Regions from separate parts of the Vagococcus jeotgali genome, predicted to be linked through region 2. Evidence: a T-box and tRNA genes for the amino acid it is inferred to sense, from the RefSeq annotation. Region 2 holds a T-box; the other holds one or more tRNA genes.
What was found. The T-box of region 2 lies ahead of VSF34_RS08235 (valine--tRNA ligase). A T-box ahead of a tRNA ligase gene usually reads a tRNA of that ligase, here a tRNA-Val.

Region 1: it has a tRNA-Val gene. The T-box ahead of VSF34_RS08235 (valine--tRNA ligase) is inferred to sense a tRNA for this amino acid. The anticodon was not compared.

What each region holds. Positions count from the first base shown of each region.
Region 1 covers NZ_CP142146.1:26,489-34,632, reverse strand. The annotation lists gene VSF34_RS00265 (ISL3 family transposase) at 1-1,101, shown strand, start outside; gene VSF34_RS00260 (ISNCY family transposase) at 1,119-2,504, shown strand; gene VSF34_RS00255 (ISL3 family transposase) at 2,815-4,119, shown strand; tRNA gene VSF34_RS00250 (tRNA-Glu) at 4,212-4,283, opposite strand; tRNA gene VSF34_RS00245 (tRNA-Ser) at 4,319-4,406, opposite strand; tRNA gene VSF34_RS00240 (tRNA-Ile) at 4,422-4,495, opposite strand; tRNA gene VSF34_RS00235 (tRNA-Gly) at 4,509-4,579, opposite strand; tRNA gene VSF34_RS00230 (tRNA-Phe) at 4,586-4,658, opposite strand; tRNA gene VSF34_RS00225 (tRNA-Asp) at 4,676-4,748, opposite strand; tRNA gene VSF34_RS00220 (tRNA-Met) at 4,752-4,825, opposite strand; tRNA gene VSF34_RS00215 (tRNA-Ser) at 4,838-4,927, opposite strand; tRNA gene VSF34_RS00210 (tRNA-Glu) at 4,942-5,013, opposite strand; tRNA gene VSF34_RS00205 (tRNA-Ser) at 5,049-5,136, opposite strand; tRNA gene VSF34_RS00200 (tRNA-Ile) at 5,152-5,225, opposite strand; tRNA gene VSF34_RS00195 (tRNA-Gly) at 5,239-5,309, opposite strand; tRNA gene VSF34_RS00190 (tRNA-Asp) at 5,326-5,398, opposite strand; tRNA gene VSF34_RS00185 (tRNA-Met) at 5,402-5,475, opposite strand; tRNA gene VSF34_RS00180 (tRNA-Ser) at 5,488-5,577, opposite strand; tRNA gene VSF34_RS00175 (tRNA-Ile) at 5,596-5,669, opposite strand; tRNA gene VSF34_RS00170 (tRNA-Met) at 5,688-5,761, opposite strand; tRNA gene VSF34_RS00165 (tRNA-Pro) at 5,779-5,852, opposite strand; tRNA gene VSF34_RS00160 (tRNA-Arg) at 5,864-5,937, opposite strand; tRNA gene VSF34_RS00155 (tRNA-Leu) at 5,946-6,031, opposite strand; tRNA gene VSF34_RS00150 (tRNA-Gly) at 6,043-6,114, opposite strand; tRNA gene VSF34_RS00145 (tRNA-Thr) at 6,123-6,195, opposite strand; tRNA gene VSF34_RS00140 (tRNA-Leu) at 6,203-6,284, opposite strand; tRNA gene VSF34_RS00135 (tRNA-Lys) at 6,298-6,370, opposite strand; tRNA gene VSF34_RS00130 (tRNA-Val) at 6,380-6,452, opposite strand; rRNA gene rrf (5S ribosomal RNA) at 6,465-6,580, opposite strand; rRNA gene VSF34_RS00120 (23S ribosomal RNA) at 6,658-8,144, opposite strand, start outside.
Region 2 covers NZ_CP142146.1:1,655,893-1,664,036, reverse strand. The annotation lists gene thiI (tRNA uracil 4-sulfurtransferase ThiI) at 1-972, shown strand, start outside; gene VSF34_RS08245 (redox-sensing transcriptional repressor Rex) at 1,115-1,771, shown strand; gene tpx (thiol peroxidase) at 1,849-2,340, shown strand; T-box leader at 2,383-2,573, shown strand; gene VSF34_RS08235 (valine--tRNA ligase) at 2,632-5,277, shown strand; gene VSF34_RS08230 (bifunctional folylpolyglutamate synthase/dihydrofolate synthase) at 5,291-6,583, shown strand; gene VSF34_RS08225 (HAD family hydrolase) at 6,588-7,253, shown strand; gene radC (RadC family protein) at 7,305-7,991, shown strand.

The sequences.
Region 1 (8,144 bases), 390 kb from region 2:
CGTCATTGTGACTCCTCTTTTCTAGCTGAATCTTCAGAAATTGAGAAACATTGTTTTATCGCTAAAAGAGTGAAGCAATCAATTCTTATTGAGTTAAGTGATGCTATCTCGTTTAAAGATTTAGCTAAAAGACATTTTGTTTCATCAACAACGATTAATAGAATTTTAGTATCTGGTGGTAAAGACTTATCTAATCAATTTTTATATTTACCTCAAAACCTTTGTTTTGATGAATTTACTTCGGTTAAAAACAATAGTGGCAAGTACAGTTTTATTTACTCTGATTCCTCTACACACCAAATTATCGATATTCTCATTGATAATAAAAAGCCAACACTAGAGAAACACTTTCTTAAGTACTCTCTAAAGGTTCGTCGCCAAGTAAAAACAATTGTCGTTGATATGAATGCAGCCTATTTTAAATTAGCCAAAAGGCTATTTCCTAATGCTGAGGTGATTATTGATCGCTTTCACTTAGTTCAACTTATCAGTCGCTCTTTAAACATAACTAGAATTAAGACGATGAATCGTTATCGCACATCGAATGTAACTGACATGAAAAATTATCGAAAACTAAAAAAATATTGGAAACTCTTTTTAAAAGATTCTAATGAATTGAATTATACAGATTATCGTTATCAGCGTTTATTTAAGAGTATTTTACCTGAAACAGATGTCATGGATTATTTACTTAGCTTAAACAAAGAGTTATCAGAAACTTATAAACTTTATCAAGAACTATTATACTGTAGTAAAAACAATGATTTTGACACTTTTTCTGATCTATTATTATTAGCTAACGTAGATATCTCTATTCCAATGAAAACCTCGATTCGAACACTAAAGAAGCATTTACCAAGAATTGAAAACACCTTTAAATACGCTTATTCAAATGGTTGTTTAGAAGGTTCCATAAACAAAATTAAATTAATCAAACGAATAGCTTACGGCTATAGAAATTTTCAGAACTATAAATACAGAATTTTACTTAGTTTCAAAGACAAACAAAAAAGCAGCAAAAACCATTTATCATTCGAAAGTGATAATGTCCTAAGTAGGTCGAAAGACAAAATGTCCCAAAATGATAAAATAACTTTATGAAAAGGATAAATCTAACAATGAATGAAACCAAAAAGTATCAAGTTATTAAAGCTGTCGCTGAAAATAAAAAACAAAAAAAGAGAGCTAGTGTTGAACTTAATTTATCTATACGACAAATTAACCGTTTAGTGAAATCATACAGGGAAAATGGTAAATCAGCATTTGTCCATAAAAATCGAGGGAGAAAAAATAAGCACTCTGTGCCTGAAAAAGTAAAACAACAAATAATCACTAGTTATCAATCGTTTAGTATTAAACCAAATATTAGGCATTTTACTGAAATACTGAAAAACGACCATCATATCTGTTATACAGATACTACAATTAGAAGCATCCTGTACAAAGCAAAAATACTTTCACCAAAGGCTCAAAAAAAGACAAAAAGAAGACTCAAACAATTAATAAAGCAAGAAGGTCAACAAACCAAACAATCAGAGAACCTATTGGTTCCAAGAGCTGAAGACTACCTAGAACTCCCTGAAAAGACCCATCCTAGTCGACCTAGAAAAAAATACAAAGGAGAATTAATTCAATTAGATGCTAGTTCATATAATTGGTTTGGAAATCAAATAACTCATCTTCATTTAGCTATTGACGACGCATCAGGTAATATTGCTGGCGCTTATTTTGACCAACAGGAAACGCTCAATGGTTATTACCATGTTCTTCATCAAATTCTGACAAAACAAGGGATTCCTGCCACTTTTCTAACAGATAAACGAACCGTCTTTGAGTACAACAGAAAATCAACAAAAGCTGTAGAAGAAGATACGTTCACGCAGTTTGGGTTTGCTTGTCATCAATTAGGTATTGACATAAAAACATCCTCTATTCCTCAAGCGAAAGGTCGTGTAGAACGTTTAAATGGGACAGTGCAATCAAGATTGCCTGTTGATCTTGAGATAGCAAATATACATTCTATAGAGGAGGCTAATCAATTTCTATCTGTATGGATTCGAAAGTTTAATCGACAATTTGGTCACAAAACTGCAGAAAGTGTTTATGAAACTTCTCCTACAACAGCTGAAATTAATTTATTACTAGCTACTGTCTCTCATCGTATAGTCGATAATGGCCATCATATTAAGTATCAAAATAAATTTTATCTTCCAATGGAAGGTAGTAGCGACAAATATTTTACAAGAAAAACAAAAGCATTAATTATAAAAGCTTTTAACGGGGAGATTTATGTTAATATAGCAGAAAAAATTTATCCTACTAGACGATTAAAAACCCACGAGACCTATTCAAAAGAGTTTGATGGGGTTTCTTCAGATATAAAAAAAGAAAGACGCAAGTACATTCCACCACAGTCACATCCGTGGAAACTTGAGTCTTTCAAAAGGTATCTTCAAAGTATTGACCGTACTATCGAAGAATATGAGGCTGAAAAAACAGCCTGAAACAAAAAGTACCTTATTTTACCAATAATGGTCACATTAGTGCAAGTTTTACGCAGTAAAGATTGCGCTAATGTGAGCCCTCATTTTGGGACATTTTTATGTTCGATTGACACAAACAAAAAAGCAGCAAAAACCATTCGGTTTCTGCTGCCTAAATTCACTTAATTTTACTCATCCACATCATTTGACAAAGAGCCATCATTTTTTGATTCATCAGCCCTATTTTAGTTTATTTAAGTAGAAAAACATGTCGTCTATCTAGTAAAATTAAAGTACCAACCAAAATCTTAAATAGAAAGGACGACATGTCATGACTAATCATATCAAAAAAATGTTGCGAATTAAAGATGAAGATTTAAATTTAACTTGTGTTGAAGAAGGAAAATACAAAGGTGTGAACACATTAATTATCACTGGTACCTACTCACCTAAGCTTACGGCCTGTAAGTATTGTCAGTCTCATGCGAACGATGCAGATGAAAAGAAAACCATTGTAAAAAATGGGAAAAAAGAAGTGACAATTCGTTTGGAATCATATCAAAACATTCCAACTATTTTAAAGCTAAAAAAACAACGATATTTTTGTAAAAACTGCCACCAACATTGGACAACTCAATGTTCTATCGTTGAAGAAAATTGTTTTATTAGTCGATTCATAACATTTAGAATACTAGAATTATTAACTCAGAAAATATCAATGACCGTTATCGCTAAGATATGTCATGTATCGCTCACAACCGTTATAAGGGTCCTTAAATCTGTTGAAAAACATTTACCTGAAACGCTTAAACCACGCTCTTTTCCAAAAGTTCTAATGGTTGATGAATTCAGATCTCATGCCACCTATGAAGATAAAATGAGTTTTATTTGTGCCAATGGTGAAACCGGTGAACTGGTTGATGTTCTTCCTAGTCGTAGACTTGATAAACTAATGAATTACTTCAATCGTTCTCCCAAGGAGAAACGAGAACAGGTAAAATTTCTAGTGACAGATATGAATGCGGCTTATTTTCAGTTAACTAAAAAAATCTTTCCTTGTGCAGCTTTAGTCATTGATAGGTTTCATATCGTTAAACACTTAAATCAAGCTTTTAATGACTTTAGAGTCAGGGAAATGAAAGAATTAATAAAGAATCACCAGCGTTCTGAAGCCAATAAGCTAAAAGTAAATTGGAAATACCTATTAAAGAATCAAATGACTGTTTCTAGTTCAGAATATAAAAATTGGAGAAGCTTTCCTTCACCTAAGTTTCCCCCTCTAACAGAATCAATGATGATTGATCGTCTTTTATCATTTTCTACAGACTTAAAAGAAGCCTATGGCGTGTTTCAATTATTAACCTATCACTTTAGAAATAAAGATCCAGACTCATTTTTTGATTTATTAAAGAACTTACCGACTACCTTAAATCCACTATTTAAACAGAAAATTGAAAATCTAATTAATTATGAAGAAGGGATTCGTAATGCTTTAACGTATAAGTATTCTAACGGAAAAATAGAAGCTAAAAATACTCATATTAAGACATTAAAAAGAGTATCTTATGGCTTCAAATCTTTTAGTAATATGAGGATAAGAATTTTTATGATAAATGGCCTTGTCACAATTGAATAACTAAAAAAGGTGATGAATTTGAGAAAATTCTCAAATTCATCATCTTCAATATTTGTCTCATCAGTCCGATTTGACAAAGAGCCCTTTTACTATGACCCGTACGGGATTCGAACCCGTGATACCGCCGTGAAAGGGCGGTGTCTTAACCACTTGACCAACGGGCCTTAATATAAAATGATTTTTAAAGTAAAATACTTTATGGAGAAGGAGGGATTTGAACCCTCGCGCCAGTTTCCCGACCTATACCCTTAGCAGGGGCACCTCTTCAGCCACTTGAGTACTTCTCCGTACTTAAAAATCTATGGGCCTAAATGGACTCGAACCATCGACCTCACGCTTATCAGGCGTGCGCTCTAACCAGCTGAGCTATAGGCCCATTTTAAAACTAAAGCGGGTGACGAGAATCGAACTCGCGACAACAGCTTGGAAGGCTGTAGTTTTACCACTAAACTACACCCGCTTATAATGGCGCAAGACAGAATCGAACTGCCGACACACGGAGCTTCAATCCGTTGCTCTACCAACTGAGCTACTGCGCCATTGAAAATAAATGTAACGGTCCCGACGGGAATCGAACCCGCGATCTCCTGCGTGACAGGCAGGCATGTTAACCCCTACACCACGGAACCTTATTGCGGAGACAGGATTTGAACCTGTGACCTTCGGGTTATGAGCCCGACGAGCTACCTAGCTGCTCCACTCCGCGATATTAAAATAAAGGAGGATAAGGGATTCGAACCCTTGCGTGCTTTTACACACCTGACGGTTTTCAAGACCGTTCCCTTCAGCCGGACTTGGGTAATCCTCCGTATCTGCTGATCATGACCCGTACGGGATTCGAACCCGTGATACCGCCGTGAAAGGGCGGTGTCTTAACCACTTGACCAACGGGCCTTAATATAAAATGATTTTTAAAGTAAAATACTTTATGGAGAAGGAGGGATTTGAACCCTCGCGCCAGTTTCCCGACCTATACCCTTAGCAGGGGCACCTCTTCAGCCACTTGAGTACTTCTCCGTACTTAAAAATCTATGGGCCTAAATGGACTCGAACCATCGACCTCACGCTTATCAGGCGTGCGCTCTAACCAGCTGAGCTATAGGCCCATTTTAAAACTAAAGCGGGTGACGAGAATCGAACTCGCGACAACAGCTTGGAAGGCTGTAGTTTTACCACTAAACTACACCCGCTTAATAATTACTACAACGGTCCCGACGGGAATCGAACCCGCGATCTCCTGCGTGACAGGCAGGCATGTTAACCCCTACACCACGGAACCTTATTGCGGAGACAGGATTTGAACCTGTGACCTTCGGGTTATGAGCCCGACGAGCTACCTAGCTGCTCCACTCCGCGATATTAAAATAAAGGAGGATAAGGGATTCGAACCCTTGCGTGCTTTTACACACCTGACGGTTTTCAAGACCGTTCCCTTCAGCCGGACTTGGGTAATCCTCCGTATGTATAAAGGGCCAATGGACCTTGTAGGACTCGAACCTACGACCGCCCGGTTATGAGCCGGGAGCTCTAACCAACTGAGCTAAAGGTCCAAGTTCCAATAAATTTAATCGCGGCGGAGGGGATCGAACCCCCGACCTCCCGGGTATGAACCGGACGCTCTAGCCAGCTGAGCTACACCGCGTGTTTAACAATTCTACATCGGGAAGACAGGATTCGAACCTGCGACCCCTTGGTCCCAAACCAAGTGCTCTACCAAGCTGAGCTACTTCCCGTATGTTTCTAACGCGCCCAAGAGGAGTCGAACCCCTAACCTTCTGATCCGTAGTCAGACACTCTATCCAATTGAGCTATGGGCGCTAAAATAATGCCGAGGACCGGAATCGAACCGGTACGGAGATCACTCTCCGCAGGATTTTAAGTCCTGTGCGTCTGCCAGTTCCGCCACCCCGGCTAGAACTTCAAAGCGAAAGACGGGGTTCGAACCCGCGACCCCCACCTTGGCAAGGTGGTGTTCTACCACTGAACTACTTTCGCATTCGTGATGCCGGCTAAAGGACTTGAACCCTCGACCCTCTGATTACAAATCAGATGCTCTACCAACTGAGCTAAGCCGGCTTAAATATGCGGGCGAAGGGACTTGAACCCCCACGCCGTTAGGCGCTAGATCCTAAATCTAGTGCGTCTGCCAATTCCGCCACGCCCGCATGTTTATTAAAATGACCCGTACTGGGCTCGAACCAGTGACCCTCTGATTAAAAGTCAGATGCTCTACCAACTGAGCTAACGAGTCATAAAAAAATGGAGGTTAACGGGATCGAACCGCTGACCCCCTGCTTGTAAGGCAGGTGCTCTCCCAGCTGAGCTAAACCTCCGTGTGATACAAAGCGTAGCAGCGTCCTACCCTCACAAGGGGAAACCCCTCACTACTCTCGGCGCTAAAAAGCTTAACTTCTGTGTTCGGCATGGTTACAGGTGTATCCTTTTTGCCATCACCACTACACTTTTGTATCTATATGAGTGATTATTCACTCAAAACTGGATTTGAAATTAGACAACATATAATCGTCCACCGCTTATGTGGTTAAGTCCTCGACCGATTAGTACTAGTCCGCTCCATGCATCACTGCACTTCCACTTCTAGCCTATCTACCTGATAATCTTTCAGGGGTCTTACTTTCTTAAAGAAATGGGAAATCTAATCTTGAGGGGGGCTTCACGCTTAGATGCTTTCAGCGTTTATCCCGTCCATACATAGCTACCCAGCAATGCCCTTGGCAGAACAACTGGTACACCAGAGGTATGTCCATCCCGGTCCTCTCGTACTAAGGACAGCTCCTCTCAAATTTCCAACGCCCGCGACGGATAGGGACCGAACTGTCTCACGACGTTCTGAACCCAGCTCGCGTGCCGCTTTAATGGGCGAACAGCCCAACCCTTGGGACCGACTACAGCCCCAGGATGCGACGAGCCGACATCGAGGTGCCAAACCTCCCCGTCGATGTGAACTCTTGGGGGAGATAAGCCTGTTATCCCCAGGGTAGCTTTTATCCGTTGAGCGATGGCCCTTCCATGCGGAACCACCGGATCACTAAGCCCGACTTTCGTCCCTGCTCGAGTTGTAACTCTCGCAGTCAAGCTCCCTTTTGCCTTTACACTCTACGAATGATTTCCAACCATTCTGAGGGAACCTTTGGGCGCCTCCGTTACTTTTTAGGAGGCGACCGCCCCAGTCAAACTGTCCATCTGACACTGTCTCCCATCACGATTAGTGATGCGGGTTAGAATGGTCATAACACAAGGGTAGTATCCCACCAGCGCCTCTCTCGAAACTAGCGTCCCGAGTTCTACGGCTCCTACCTATCCTGTACATGTGTCACAAACATTCAATATCAAACTACAGTAAAGCTCCATGGGGTCTTTCCGTCCTGTCGCGGGTAACCTGCATCTTCACAGGTACTAAAATTTCACCGAGTCTCTCGTTGAGACAGTGCCCAAATCGTTACGCCTTTCGTGCGGGTCGGAACTTACCCGACAAGGAATTTCGCTACCTTAGGACCGTTATAGTTACGGCCGCCGTTTACTGGGGCTTCAATTCTTAGCTTCGCAAATAAATGCTAACCAATCCTCTTAACCTTCCAGCACCGGGCAGGCGTCAGCCCCTATACGTCATCTTTCGATTTTGCAGAGACCTGTGTTTTTGATAAACAGTCGCTTGGGCCTATTCACTGCGGCTGAACTTGCGTTCAGCACCCCTTCTCCCGAAGTTACGGGGTCATTTTGCCGAGTTCCTTAACGAGAGTTCTCTCGCTCACCTTAGGATTCTCTCCTCGACTACCTGTGTCGGTTTGCGGTACGGGTCGTTTGCTTCTAACTAGAAGATTTTCTTGGCAGTGTGATATTAGAACTTCGGTACTTTATTTCCCTACACATCACAACTCATCCTTAAAGGAGTAAGCATTTGACTCACTCCAAGACTTGTTACTTGTACGCACATATCCAACAGTGCGCTTCTGTAACCTCCTGCGTCCCTCCATTGTTCAAACAAAACAAACGAGTACAGGAAT
Region 2 (8,144 bases):
AAGGATCCAGAGATTATTTGTCAAACAGCTACTGAAATGGTAAAAGATATGTTTACTCCAGGTCAATCATTTAAAGTTCAAAGTAGACGGTCTGACAAACAATTTGTTTGGGATAGTAATGAGTTAAACCGTGAAGTAGGCTCTGCTATTTATAAGGGAGTTGAAGGTATTGAAATTAAAATGGTTCAACCTGATATTAGAGTTGATGTAGAGGTTCGTAATGAAGCAGCATACTTATCTTGTGAAACAGTTTTAGGTGCTGGAGGTTTGCCTGTTGGATCAAGTGGTAAGGGTATGCTTATGTTGTCAGGTGGGATTGATTCACCTGTTGCAGGGTATTTAGCAATGAAGCGTGGTATGGAAATTGAAGCAGTACATTTTTATAGCCCGCCATACACAAGTGAACAATCACTAAACAAGGCTAAAGATTTAGCTGTCAGGTTAACTCCTTATGTTGGTGGTATCAAATTTATCACCGTACCTTTCACTGAAATTCAAGAAGAGATTAAACAATCCATTCCACAAGGTTACTGGATGACGGTGACAAGAAGGTTTATGATGCGTTTGACAGATGCTATTAGAGAACAACGTGAAGGTTTAGCTATTGTTAACGGTGAATCTCTTGGTCAAGTAGCATCACAAACAATGCATAGTATGTTAGCAATCAATGCTGTGACGACAACACCTGTCATTAGGCCTGTGATTACTATGGATAAATCAGAAATTATTGAATTAGCTGAAAAAATTGATACTTTTGAATTAGCAGTTCAACCTTTTGAAGATTGCTGTACAATTTTTGCTCCACCTGAGCCAAAAACAAAACCCAAATTAGATAAAGTTGAAGAATTTGAAGCACGTTTAGATGTTGAAGGATTGATTCAACGATCTTTAGCTGGGTTTGTTATAGAAGAAGTTAAATCTGGTGATAAATTCTTAAATCAAGAAACCACAGACATGGCAGAGTTATTTTAACTAATAAAACACCCCTTAAATAAAAGTGCGAATGATGCTTATTATTTAAGGGGTGTTTTTTCACACAGCAATTGAAATAGAATTGAATAAATGCTAAACTAAATGTGAATGAAATCACAATTTTTAGGGGGCGTCTTGTGGTATGGTAGAGAAGACTAAAATGATTCCAAAAGCAACAGCCAAGCGTATTCCATTGTACTTTAGATATTTGAAAACTTTAGAAGATGCAGGTGTAACAAGAATAAAATCAAGTGAATTTAGTAAAATGATTCAAATCCCATCAGCAACAATTAGGCGAGATTTTTCCCATTTTGGCGAACTTGGGCGTAGTGGATATGGTTATGATGTGCCTTATTTAATCGAAGTTTTTAGTGAGATTTTAAGCACTGATATTGAAAAAAGAATTGCTTTAGTTGGTGTAGGTAATTTGGGTAAGGCACTTGTCACAAATAATTTTAGACGAAATAATAATTTAAATATTGTAGCAGCTTTTGATACTGATCCAGAATTAATTGGAGAAAAAGTTAATGGTATTGTTATTCAACAAATGGAAGATATGAAGGTTGTGATAGAAAAAGAGGCCATCACAACAGCCATTATGACAGTACCTAGTAGTAAGGCTCAAAAAGTTATTGATGAATTAGTGTCTTCTGGTGTAACGGCAGTTTTAAATTTTGCCCCAAAACGTGTCAAAGTTCCTAATAATGTTCAAGTCCAATACATTGATCTAACGACAGAGTTATTAACACTTATTTATTATGATGAAAATTATAATCATGCTGATTTAGAATCACTGTAATAGATAGGCATCTCTTTTGTGTATTTCAGATATATTCTTTATACTAGTAAGTAACTTATAAAGAAGGAAGTGTCAGTATGAACGTTACATTAAAAGGTCAAGAAGTTGAGTTAAAAGGAACACAACCAAAAATTGGCGAAAAAGCACCGGATTTTAATATGTTAGATTTATCTGATGAGGTTGTAACACTTAGTGGTTTAAAAGGGAAACCAGTTATTATTAGTGTTGTTCCAGATATTGATACAGGTATTTGTGCCCTACAAACAACACGTTTTAATCACGAAGCAGCAGATGTTACAGATATTAATTTTGTAACAGTTTCAAATAACACAAAAGAAGAGCTAGCTAATTGGTGTTCAGCTAAAGGTGTCGACATGACAATGTTACGTGATGAAGATGGTAAATTTGGTGAGGCTTATGGTTTACTTATTCCGGAAATTAATCGTTTAGCTAGAACGATTATTGTCGTTGATCAAGATGGTGTGATTAACTATATGGAAATTGTTCCAGAAGTATCAAGTGAGCCAAATTACGGAGTAGCACTTAAAGCTGCAAAAGAATTAATCTAGGTTTGACGCGATAACAAAAGCATTGTAGAATATAGTCATACATCAACTGCTAGGAAAAAGAGGAGTAATACTTGGAAAAGACTCAGAGAGAAAATGCTAGGCTGAAACATTTTCCTTTGAAGAGTATGAAGGTTGCTTTGGAGCAGTGACGGATTTGTGACCGTTATCTCACAATTGAGATAGGTTTTTTTACCTATGAATATAGGTGGTACCACGATTATATCGTCCTAAAGTAGACATACTTTAGGGCGTTTTTTTTTATTTTTTTAGTTAGGAAGGGAAGGCAAAGTAATGAGTGAAACAAGCAATAATTTAGCACCAAAATTTGATTCAAAAGAAGTAGAGCAAGGTAGATACGACAAGTGGTTAGAACGAGACTTGTTTAAACCAAGTGGTAATTTAGAGGCTGAACCATATTCAGTTGTTATCCCACCACCAAACGTGACAGGAAAACTACATTTAGGTCATGCTTGGGATACAACCTTACAGGACATGATTATTCGTCAAAAAAGAATGCAAGGCTATGATACGCTATGGCTTCCTGGTATGGATCATGCCGGTATTGCAACTCAAGCTAAAGTTGAGGAAAAATTACGCGGAGAAGGTATTAGTAGATATGACTTAGGCCGTGAGAAATTTATCGACACAACAAAAGAGTGGAAAGAAGAGTATGCAGGACATATTCGTGAGCAGTGGGGAAAATTAGGGTTATCACTTGATTATTCTCGTGAACGTTTCACACTAGATGATGGCCTGTCAGAGGCTGTTAAAAAAGTCTTTGTAGGTCTATATGAAAAAGATTTAATTTACCGCGGAGAATATATTATTAATTGGGATCCTCAAGCAAAAACAGCTTTGTCTGATATTGAAGTGATTCATAAAGATGTTGAAGGTGCTTTTTATCATATGTACTATCCATTAGCTGATGGTAGTGGTAATTTAGAAATTGCAACGACTCGTCCTGAGACGATGCTTGGAGATACGGCAGTTGCTGTTCATCCTAATGATGAGCGTTATCAAGATTTAATTGGTAAGACAGTGATGTTACCAATTGTAAATCGTGAAATTCCCATTATTGCTGATGAGTATGTGGAGATGGATTTTGGAACAGGTGTCGTAAAAATTACCCCAGCCCATGATCCTAATGACTTTGAGGTTGGTAATCGTCATGACCTACCTCGTATTAACGTGATGACTGATGAAGCCATTATGAATCAGTTAGCTGGTAAATATGAAGGTATGGACCGCTTTATAGCTCGTAAAGAATTAGTAAAAGAGATGGATGAGTTAGGTTTATTAAAAACAATTGAAAAAATGACACATAGCGTTGGTCACTCAGAACGAACTGGTGTCGTTATTGAACCACGTCTTTCAACACAGTGGTTTGTTCGTATGGAAAAATTAGCAGAAACAGCAATTAAAAATCAAGAAACTGACAATGCTGTTAATTTTTACCCACCACGCTTTAATCAAACGTTCTTAACATGGATGGAAAATGTACACGACTGGGTTATCTCTCGTCAGCTATGGTGGGGTCACCAGATTCCTGCTTGGTACCATAAAGAAACAGGTGAGATGTATGTGGGCACTGAGTCTCCAGTAGATACTGAAAACTGGATACAAGATGAAGACGTCTTAGATACATGGTTCAGCTCAGCTCTATGGCCATTTTCTACTATGGGTTGGCCAGATCTTGATTCAGAAGACTTTAAACGTTATTTCCCAACAAATACTTTAGTCACAGGTTATGATATTATTTTCTTTTGGGTAAGTCGTATGATTTTCCAAAGTTTAGAATTTACTGGAGAAAAACCTTTTGATAATGTCTTAATTCATGGCTTAATTCGTGCTGAAGATGGACGTAAGATGAGTAAATCTTTAGGTAATGGAATTGACCCAATGGATGTCATTGAGCAATACGGTGCTGATGCCCTACGTTGGTTCTTATCAAACGGGTCTACACCTGGTCAAGATATGCGTTTTAGTTATGAAAAAATGGATGCCTCTTGGAACTTTATTAACAAAATTTGGAATGCTTCACGTTTTGTTTTAATGAACGTCGAAGGGATGACTATTGACGAGGTAAACTTAGATGGACATCAAACAGTTCCTGATAAATGGATTTTAACACGATTAAATGAAACGATTGAGCGTGTGACGTATTTCTTTGACCGTTTTGAGTTTGGTGAGGCTGGTCGTTATTTATATAACTTTATCTGGGATGATTTTTGTGATTGGTATATTGAGATGAGTAAGGACGTCTTATTTAGTGACGATGAAGTCCAAAAACAAATGACAAGAAGTGTCTTAGTTTATACACTAGATAATATTTTACGCTTACTACACCCAATCATGCCATTTGTTACAGAAGAGATTTGGGAGAAAATCCCTCATTCTGGTGAGTCAATTGTCGTTGCCTCTTATCCAACTGTTAATCCAGAGCTGACAGATATTGAGGCAGCAGAAGGTATGGAAGTTTTAAAAGAATTGATTAGATCAGTTCGTAATGCTCGTGCTGAGGTAAATGCCCCAATGTCTAAAGAGATTACACTGTTAATCAAAACATCAAAAGATTCTGTAAAAGACTTTTTACTGGCTAATACAAACTATATTGAGCGTTTTTGTAACCCTGAAGTCTTAGAGATTGCAGATACAATTGATGTGCCTGATTTAGCTATGAGTGCTGTAATTACTGGAGCTGAGATTTATTTACCACTAGCTGATTTGATTAATATTGAAGAAGAGATTAATCGTTTAGAAAAAGAATTAACTAAATGGACTCAAGAAGTAGAGCGAGTTCAGAAAAAACTAAGTAATGAAAAATTTGTCTCTAGTGCTCCTGAAAAAGTAGTCGAAGCAGAACGAATGAAAGAAAAAGACTACTTGGAAAAACAAGCCTTAGTTACAGAGCGTATTGCATCATTAAAAAGTATTTAAGTAGGTGAGCAGATTGACTTATGAGTATGAGGACGTAGTGGCTTGGATACATGACAGATTAAAATTTGGTATCAGACCAGGGTTGATTCGGGTAGAAGAGTTACTAAATAGACTTGGTAACCCCCAGACGTCACTTAAAATGGTTCATATTGCAGGAACAAATGGAAAAGGTTCGACAACGACTTTTTTACGTTGCTTACTTGAAGAGCAAGGGTTAAAAGTTGGAACCTTTACCTCACCTTACATTGAATCATTTAATGAGCGTATTGCAATCAATGGTAAAGAGATACCAGATGAGGATTTAGTTGCTTTAGCTAAACAGGTGATTCCGATTGTCGAAGAGATGGATCGAGATGAGGTATTATTTAATACAGTTGAATTTGAAATATTAACGGCTATGATGCTATTATATTTTAAACAAAAAGAAGTAGATATTGTACTAGTTGAGGTTGGTCTAGGTGGTCTATATGATGCAACAAATGTGATAATACCCCTTATTTCTGTCATCACAACAATTGGAATGGATCACATGGATATATTAGGTCATACTATCAAAGAAATCGCTTATCAAAAAGCTGGAATCATTAAATCTCATGTCCCAGTTGTAGTTGGAAAAGTCAGTGATGAGGCTTTTTTTGAAATAGCTAGTATAGCTAGTGAGAAACACTCTGTTATTAAACGTCTAGGTGTTGATTTTGTAGGCCGAAAACGTTCTGTTCCTATAAGTTGGGGAGAAGTATTTGAGTACAAATCTCAAGAGTTAAGTTTGAAAGAGATTCATATTCCGCTCCAAGGTAAACATCAAATAGATAATGCGAGTGTAGCTATTGAAGTATTTACTTTATTAAGTCAAATGCTTTATTTACCAGTAAGAAATAGGGATTATCAAATAGGTTTATCTAAAGCAAGTTGGCCAGGTCGAATGGAGAAGGTATCTGATGAGCCTTTAATTGTTCTTGACGGAGCCCATAATGAAGCTGCTATTGATGTATTAGTAGATAATTTAAAAACAGAATTTAAAGATAAAAGAGTTCATATTATCTTTGGTGCTCTAGGGACAAAAAATGTTCTAGGGATGCTGCAAAAACTTGAAGAAGTTAAACAGGTGAATCTTAAAGTGATAACATTTGATTTTCCAAAAGCAATGAAGCAAACAGATTACGAAGCAATAGGGATAAAATCTTATAATCACTGGGAACAAGCACTTATTGCTGTGTTATCTGAGGTTGAAGGTGATGACTTGGTTTTAATGACAGGCTCCCTTTATTTTATTTCTCAAGTGAGACAAACATTATTAGGAGGATAAGAATTTGAAAAAAGTAAGTGGCGTTATTTTTGATATGGATGGGTTAGTATTTGATACAGAGTCAGTTTATTCTAGACAAAATATTGAAACATCAAAAAAATATAATATGACAGGTTATGATGCTGATTATTACTTATCAGAAGTCGGATTAGGTGAAGCAGCCGTTTATCAAAAATATTTAAAAGATTTTAAACATGTGGGTCAAGAAGATATTGATGCCTTTTTCGAAGATAGTCGTGAGGCTATTTGGAAAGAATTTAATGAGCAAGGAGCACCTTTGAAACCAGGTATTATGGAATTATTAACTTATTTAAATGACCATGATATTCCTTGTGTTATTTGTTCTAGTAATAAGCGTGTGGCAATTGACTTACTTTTAGAAAAAGCTAATATGACTCATTTATTTAAAGGGATTGTCAGTGGGGATGATGTAGAACATGCTAAACCTAATCCTGAAATTGTTGAAAAAGCAGTTGAGATGTTAGGGACGAAAAAAGATGAGACAGTGATGCTTGAAGATTCTCTAAATGGTATTAGAGCGTCCTACTGTGCTGGTGTGCCTGTTATTATGGTACCAGATTTGATTGCTCCTGATGCTGAAGTAGAAGAAAAAGCTTTTAGTGTTTGTCCAGATTTATTTAGTGTGTTAGATTTTGTGAAATCAGTTTAAATAAATAAACTTCCTGTTGCGTATATTTATAGCGTAGAAGGAGGTTTTTTTGTGAAAAATACATCTCAGGAGTTATTATTAATAGATCATTATAAACCAAGAGAGCGCCTAGTAAATTTAGGGGCAGATTCTTTATCAAACGAAGAGTTATTAGCAATTATCTTACAATCTGGCTATAAATCTATGCCTGTCTTAGAGCTATCTCAACAAGTTTTAGAAGAATGTGACGGACTATATGGTTTAAAAAATGCACATGTAGAGGAATTAGTGAATATTAAGGGGATTGGTGAAGCTAAAGCAATTCAATTAAAAGCCACTGTAGAATTAGGCAAACGATTAGCAGGGATTTCACAAAAAAAGTTTGGAAATATTAGTTCTAGTCTGAGCTTAGGCCATCAATTAATTGAAGAGATGAGAGGGATGACTCAGGAACATTTTGTTGTGCTTTACTTAGATGTAAAGTATCAAATCATCCGAAAAGAGACAATCTTTATTGGAACACTAAGTCAATCTATTGCTCATCCAAGAGAGATATTTCATTTAGCTGTGAGACTTTCTGCCTTTCGGATTATTTTAGTTCATAATCACCCATCAGGAGATCCCACTCCTTCTCCTCAAGATTTAGAATTTACAAAGCGGATGGTGGATTGTGGGAAATTGATGGGCATTGATGTCTTAGATCATTTAGTTATTGGGGAAAACACGTACGTTAGCTTTAAAGAAGAATCCTTACTTTAAGGAATAGAAAGGGTTTGCACTTGCACTTATGGTAAACTTGCGCTATACTTATTCTGTAATGTTGTTTTGAAACTCAATAGATGTTGTATATAATACCCTCTATCGACTGAAGGCAAGTATTACAAAAATTATCATGTGCTTAGGCACGAGGAG